Regions from separate parts of the Streptomyces sp. NPDC048523 genome, predicted to be linked through region 2. Evidence: riboswitches for the same ligand, from Rfam matches in the RefSeq annotation. Region 2 holds a riboswitch; the other holds the start of a gene.

Region 1 (3,546 bases), on a different contig from region 2:
GCGTTGTCGCCGCTGGTGGAGCCACTGAGCCTGGACGAGGCGTTCGTCGATCTGGAGGCCGGTGGAGCGGCCTGGGACGAGGCGTCGGCGCGGCTGGTCGGGGCGAAGCTGCGGGCCGACATACGGGCCGGGACAGGCCTCACGGGGTCGGTGGGGCTGGCCGCGTCCAAGATGCTCGCGAAGATCGCTTCCGAGCAGGCCAAGCCGGACGGGCTGGTGGCGATCGAGCCGGGCACCGAGCGGGCGCTGCTCGGGCCGATGTCGGTGCGGACCCTGCCCGGGGTGGGGCCGGCCACCGGGGACCATCTGCGGCGGGCCGGGATCCATACCGTCGACGAGATCGTCGAGGCGGGGGAGGACGAGCTCGTACGGCTGCTCGGGAAGGCACATGGCCACGGCCTGTACGCCATGGCGCTGGCGCGGGACGAGCGGGCCGTGGTGGCGGAGCGGGAGACGAAGTCGGTGTCGGTGGAGGACACGTACGACGTGGACATCCATGACCGGGTTCGGGTGGGGCTCGAGGTGCAGCGGTTGGCGGACCGGTGTGTGCGCAGGTTGCGGGAGGCCGGTCTGTCGGGGCGGACCATCGTGCTGAAGGTGCGGCGGTACGACTTCTCGACGCTGACGCGGTCCGAGACCCTGCGGGGGCCCACGGATGATCCTGCGGTGGTGAAGGAGGCCGCCCTGCGGTTGCTGGAGGGCGTGGACTCGACGGGGGGTGTGCGGTTGCTGGGGGTGGGGGTTTCCGGGCTTGCCGACTTCACTCAGGAGGATCTGTTCGCCCAGGCGGCGGGGGAGGCAGCGGATCCGGGGGGCGAGGAGGTGGCTGATGACGTTCCAGTCGAGGAGCGGGACGTGGTGGTCGAGCGGCGGTGGGTCGCCGGACATGACGTGCGGCATGCCGAGTACGGGCACGGGTGGGTGCAGGGGAGCGGGCTGGGGAGGGTGACCGTGCGGTTCGAGACGCCGGATTCGGAGCCGGGGCGCGTGCGGACGTTCCGTGTCGATGATCCTCGGCTTGAGCCGGCCGAGCCGTTGCCGTTGGTCGAAGTGACGGGTTCACGTCCGCAACACGCATGACGGGTTCGTTGGCGGGCGCGGATGGCCCCAGTGGGGCTGACCGCCGTCGGTGGCCGACGGGGCCGCGGTGAGGCGGTGAAAGGGGTCAGGCCTCCGCGTCTCCCGTGCCGGCCAGCTTGCCGAAGTCCCGGTCCGGGAACGGGGGTGGGGCCGCCAGGTCGAGGCCGTAGTGGTGGTAGAGCTGGAGTTCCTGCTCGGGGGAGAGGTGGCGGCCCACGCCGAAGTCGGGGGCGTCCTTGATGAGGCTGCGGTCGAAGGGGACGTGCAGGGCGCCGTCGACCAGCTCGCTCGGCTCCAGGGGGACGAAGGCGTCCCGGGAGAAGAGGCCGGTGCGTATGGCAGCCCACTCCGGCACGCCCGTCGCGTCGTCGAGGTAGACCTCGTCGACGGTGCCGATCTTGGTGCCGTTGCGGTCGAACGCCTTGCGGCCGATCAGGTTGCGCGGATCGATGTCGGTCTGCACGGGCCCTCCACTTGGTCGCAACTCATCCGAAGCGGTCGTAAGCACTACGAAAGAGCACATCGGGGTGTGCGGCCACTCGAAGACCCGTGCGGCGACCTCGCTGGTAGGCTTGCCAGCGGCTGCTGATCCCGTGCGGGAGAGTCCTCCGGAACCATCGGAGGCGCCGAAGGAGCAAATCCTCCCCGGAATCTCTCAGGCTCACGTACCGCACGGACGAGGTCACTCTGGAAAGCAGGGCGGGTGTCGACGGCTTCCGCTCTCACCGACGGTGAAAGCCGGCGGCCTTCGGGCGGCCGGTGAAGCTCTCAGGTCGAGATGACAGAGGGGGAGGCCGTCGGGGTACCCGTGCCGGGGTACCCCTCGAAGGTCGCGTCAGACCAGGAGGCCTCCGCAATGACCGCCCACCGCATTCCGCTCTCCGAGCTCGAACAGGGAATTCCCTTCGAGCAGCGCCACATCGGCCCTGACCACGAGGCTTGCGCCAAGATGCTCGCGCAGGTCGGCTACGGCTCGCTGGACGAGCTCACGGCCGCCGCCGTGCCCGATGTGATCAAGAACGCCGATGCGCTGGAACTGCCCGGTGCGCGCACCGAGGCCGAGGTGCTGGCCGAGCTGCGGTCGCTGGCCGACCGGAACCAGGTGCTCGACTCCATGATCGGGCTCGGGTACTACGGCACCTTCACTCCGCCCGTCATCCTCCGTAACGTCATGGAGAACCCGGCGTGGTACACGGCCTACACGCCGTACCAGCCGGAGATCTCGCAGGGACGGCTCGAGGCTCTGCTCAACTTCCAGACCATGGTGGCCGACCTCACCGGGCTGCCGACCTCCGGTGCCTCGCTGCTCGACGAGGGGACCGCGGCGGCCGAGGCCATGGCACTGTCCCGCCGGATGGGGAAGAACAAGAAGGGCCTCTTCCTCGTCGACGCCGACGCGCTGCCGCAGACCATCGCCGTGATCCGGACCCGCGCCGAGCCGACCGGTCTGGAGGTCGTCGTCGCCGACCTCAGCAACGGGATCCCGGCCGAGGTCGCCGCACGTGAGATCAACGGGGTGCTCGTCCAGTACCCCGGCGCCTCCGGGGTCGTACGGGACATCAAGCCGCTCATCGACCAGGCTCACGAGCTCGGCGCGCTCGTGACCGTGGCCGCCGATCTGCTCGCGCTGACCCTGCTGAAGTCGCCGGGCGAGCTCGGGGCGGACATCGCGGTCGGGACCACGCAGCGGTTCGGCGTGCCGATGGGATTCGGCGGGCCGCACGCCGGATACATGGCCGTCCAGGAGAAGTTCGCCAGGAGCCTGCCCGGGCGGCTCGTGGGCGTGTCCGTGGACGCCGACGGCAACAAGGCCTACCGGCTCGCGCTGCAGACGCGTGAGCAGCACATCCGCCGGGAGAAGGCGACCAGCAACATCTGCACCGCGCAGGTGCTGCTCGCGGTCATGGCCGGGATGTACGCCGTGTACCACGGGCCCGACGGGCTGAAGGGCATCGCGCGGCGGACGCACCGGTACGCGAACATCCTCGCCGCGGGGCTGACGGCCGGCGGGGTCGAGGTCGTGCACGGGTCCTACTTCGACACGCTGACCGTGCGGGTGCCGGCGAAGGCCGCCGAGATCGTGGCCGCGGCGCGGCGGAACGGCGTCAACCTCCACCTCGTCGACGCCGACCACGTGTCCATCGCGTGTGACGAGACCACCGCGCGGGCCCAGCTGAGTGCCGTGTGGAACGCCTTCGGGGTCGAGGCCGACATCGAGACGCTGGACGCGGCCACCGCGGAGGCGCTGCCGGACGCGCTGCTGCGCGGCGACGCCGTCCTCACCCACCCCGTCTTCCACCAGCACCGCTCCGAGACCGCGATGCTGCGCTACCTGCGCAGGCTGGCCGACCGGGACTACGCGCTGGACCGCGGCATGATCCCGCTGGGCTCCTGCACCATGAAGCTCAACGCGACCACGGAGATGGAGCCGGTCACCTGGCCCGAGTTCGGGCAGCTGCACCCCTT
Region 2 (3,546 bases):
CCGCCGGGGCGATGGTGTACGACAGATGGCTGCCGACGACCTGGCGGAACTGCTCCTCGGAGCTGAAGACCGGGACGTACGCCTGGCCCTCGATCTCCAGGGTGGGCAGGTCGAGGGGGCCGCTGTGCGGGCCGCCGCCGTTCGGCAGGGGGATCCAGACGAAGCTGCGGCCGAGCACCTCGATGATCCGGGCGCCCGCCGAGGGCATGCCGAGGGAGGCCGAGAGCACCTCCTCCAGCTCGTTGCCGGGCCATCCGCCGTGCGGATGGGGGTGTGCCGACTGTGCCGGGAAGTGCGCGGGAAGATCCGCCGGGAAGTCCATCTGTGTGACCGCCTGCTGTGAACCGCTGATGTGGCTGAAAGGCTAGCGGGTGCGGAGGATGTGTGGCTCAGCCCGTGAACCCGATCCGCCGCAGGACGTCCGCCGCGTCCCGGTCGATCAGCACCGCCGAACCGCAGCCCTGGGGCAGGTCGCCGCGCTCCACGGAGCGGATCAGCCGGGCGGCCGCCCCCCGGTGCCGCAGGAAGGCGTACCGCGAGACCCCCCGGCCGCGCTCGCGCTGACCCTCCAGCGCGGTGTCCGCGGTGACGTCGAGCAGCAGCAGGTGCAGGGTGCCGCCCCGGCGCCGCGCCTCGCGGGCCAGCCAGCCCCGCACCCAGGCCTGCGTCCCGCAGTCGTGCACCACCACTCCCTCGCCGGAGCGCAGGGCGCGGCGCAGTGCGGCGTAGTGCGCGAGCCGGACCAGGGGGCGGTAGGCGGCGTACGGCAGTAAGCGGGCCAGCCGGCCGTCCCAGCGGTCGCGGGTGTCCTGGGAGTCGATCCGGATGCCTTTGACCGCACGCCTCATCAGCGTGGACTTGCCGCTGCCGGGCAGGCCGGTGATGACGACGAGGTCCCCGGGGCCGAAGAGCAGGGCGTGCGGACTGCGGCCCGCGCGGTCGCGCAGGTCACGGACGACCGGGCGGGCCCCCGGGGTCTCGACCGCCGGGGCCGCGGGCTGCTCGGGCAGCGCGAGCCCCGAGGTCGTCGCGTACGCCGTGGTCCTGTTCACCGTCATCGTCCTCCTCCGGGGTCGGGCTTCCCCTCCCCACCGAGCGTAAAGAGAAGGTAATGGATGATCTCTCGTGTTTCTGTACGCGTACCGTCACGAGCCGGTTACAGAAGGGAGGGGCCGAGGCGGCCCTGCCGTGGGCGTCGGATGCGTGCAATGATGTCGGCGCCAACTGCATACCGGCCGCTTGAATCCGCGCGGGAGAGTCCCGGGGTACGTGTACCCGGGCGCCGAAGGAGCAAGTCCCTCCCTTGAATCTCTCAGGCCCCGTTACCGCGCGGGCGAGGCACATCTGAAAAGCGGGCCGCCGACTCGACGGTGGCCCCACCCACGGTGCAAGCCACCGGCCACTCGTGTGGCCGGGGCGAACCTCTCAGGTTCCGATGACAGATGGGGAGGAATACCTCGCCCGTCACACCCATGTCCTGGGATCCTTGGAGACGACCGTCCGATGAGCAGTTCTGAACTCCGTCTCACCGCGCTCGATGCCCTGCACCGCTCGCTCGGTGCGACGATGACCGACTTCGCCGGCTGGGACATGCCCCTGCGGTACGGCTCCGAGCGCGACGAGCACACCGCGGTACGCACGAAAGCCGGGCTCTTCGACCTCTCCCACATGGGCGAGATCACCGTGACCGGGCCGCAGGCGGCCGGGCTGCTGAACTTCGCCCTGGTCGGCAACATCGCCTCGGTCGGTGTCGGCCGGGCCCGCTACACCATGATCTGCCAGGCCGACGGCGGCATCCTCGACGACCTGATCGTCTACCGGCTCGGCGAGACCGAGTACCTGGTGGTCGCCAACGCCTCCAACGCCCAGGTCGTGCTGGACGCGCTGACCGAGCGCGCGGCCGGCTTCGACGCCGAGGTGCGCGACGACCGGGACGCCTACGCGCTGATCGCCGTACAGGGACCGGAGTCCCCCGGCATCCTCGCGTCCCTGACCGACGCTGACCTGGACGGCCTCAAGTACTACGCCGGTCTGCCGGGCACGGTCGCCGGGGTGCCCGCGCTGATCGCGCGCACCGGGTACACCGGCGAGGACGGCTTCGAGCTGTTCGTGAAGCCGGAGCACGCGGTCGAGCTGTGGCAGGCGCTGACCAAGGCCGGCGAGGGCGTCGGGCTCGTCCCCTGCGGGCTGTCCTGCCGGGACACGCTCCGCCTGGAAGCGGGCATGCCGCTGTACGGGCACGAACTCTCACGGGAGCTGACCCCCTTCGACGCCGGGCTCGGGCGGGTCGTGAAGTTCGAGAAGGAGGGGGACTTCGTGGGGCGCGAGGCGCTCGAGGCAGCCGCCTCCCGCGCCGCCGAGAACCCCCCGCGCGTCCTGGTCGGGCTCGTCGCCGAGGGGCGCCGCGTCCCGCGGGCCGGGTACGCGGTCGTCGCGGGCGGCGAGGTGATCGGCGAGGTCACCTCCGGTGCCCCCTCGCCCACGCTGGGCAGGCCGATCGCGATGGCGTACGTCGACGCCGCGCACGCGACGCCCGGCACGACGGGTGTCGGTGTGGACATCCGGGGCAGCCACGAGCCGTACGAGGTCGTGGCGCTGCCGTTCTACAAGCGCCAGAAGTAGCCGCCGTAGGTGATGCTGGGCACAGAGTCACTGCTCACGCACGCCTTCCGCAGTCCCCCCTTCACCAGCACTCCCCCGCGTACAGGAGAATTCAGGCCATGAGCAACCCCCAGCAGCTGCGCTACAGCAAGGAGCACGAGTGGCTGTCGGGCGCCGAGGACGGCGTCTCGACGGTCGGCATCACCGAGCACGCGGCCAACGCGCTCGGCGATGTCGTCTTCGTCCAGCTCCCGGAGGTCGGTGACACGGTGACCGCCGGCGAGACCTGCGGCGAGCTGGAGTCGACCAAGTCGGTCAGCGACCTGTACTCCCCCGTCTCCGGTGAGGTCACCGAGGTCAACGAGGACGTCGTGAGCGACCCGGCACTGGTCAACTCCGCCCCCTTCGAGGGTGGCTGGCTGTTCAAGGTACGCGTCTCGGAGGAGCCGGCCGACCTGCTCTCCGCCGACGAGTACACCGCCTTTTCCGCCGGCTGAGGAGTCCGCACCCGATGTCCGCACTGAACACCCCCCTGCACGAACTCGACCCGGAGATCGCCGCCGCGGTCGACGCCGAGCTGGACCGTCAGCAGTCCACCCTCGAGATGATCGCCTCGGAGAACTTCGCTCCGCTCGCGGTCATGGAGGCACAGGGCTCGGTCCTCACCAACAAGTACGCCGAGGGCTACCCGGGCCGCCGTTACTACGGCGGCTGCGAGCACGTCGACGTGGCCGAACAGATCGCGATCGACCGGGTCAAGGAGCTGTTCGGCGCCGAGTACGCCAACGTGCAGCCCCACTCCGGGGCCTCCGCGAACCAGGCCGCCCTGTTCGCGCTGGCCCAGCCCGGCGACACGATCCTGGGCCTGGACCTGGCGCACGGGGGTCACCTGACCCACGGGATGCGGCTGAACTTCTCCGGCAAGCAGTTCAATGTCGTCGCCTA

What was found. Region 2 has a riboswitch for glycine ahead of gcvT (glycine cleavage system aminomethyltransferase GcvT). Riboswitches for the same ligand answer to the same signal wherever they lie in the genome.
Region 1: linked by a shared signal. The riboswitch ahead of gcvP (aminomethyl-transferring glycine dehydrogenase) and the one ahead of gcvT (glycine cleavage system aminomethyltransferase GcvT) in region 2 are both predicted to bind glycine.

What each region holds. Positions count from the first base shown of each region.
Region 1 is NZ_JBICWQ010000016.1:9,160-12,705, forward strand. Features, by position in the region: partial or broken gene ACGFWE_RS41480 (DNA polymerase IV) at 1-1,250, shown strand, start outside; gene ACGFWE_RS41485 (PRC-barrel domain-containing protein) at 1,166-1,543, opposite strand; glycine riboswitch at 1,667-1,761, shown strand; gene gcvP (aminomethyl-transferring glycine dehydrogenase) at 1,937-3,546, shown strand, end outside.
Region 2 is NZ_JBICWQ010000013.1:83,607-87,152, reverse strand. Features, by position in the region: gene ACGFWE_RS39910 (enhanced serine sensitivity protein SseB) at 1-322, opposite strand, end outside; gene ACGFWE_RS39905 (AAA family ATPase) at 390-1,058, opposite strand; glycine riboswitch at 1,241-1,338, shown strand; gene gcvT (glycine cleavage system aminomethyltransferase GcvT) at 1,504-2,622, shown strand; gene gcvH (glycine cleavage system protein GcvH) at 2,721-3,098, shown strand; gene glyA (serine hydroxymethyltransferase) at 3,113-3,546, shown strand, end outside.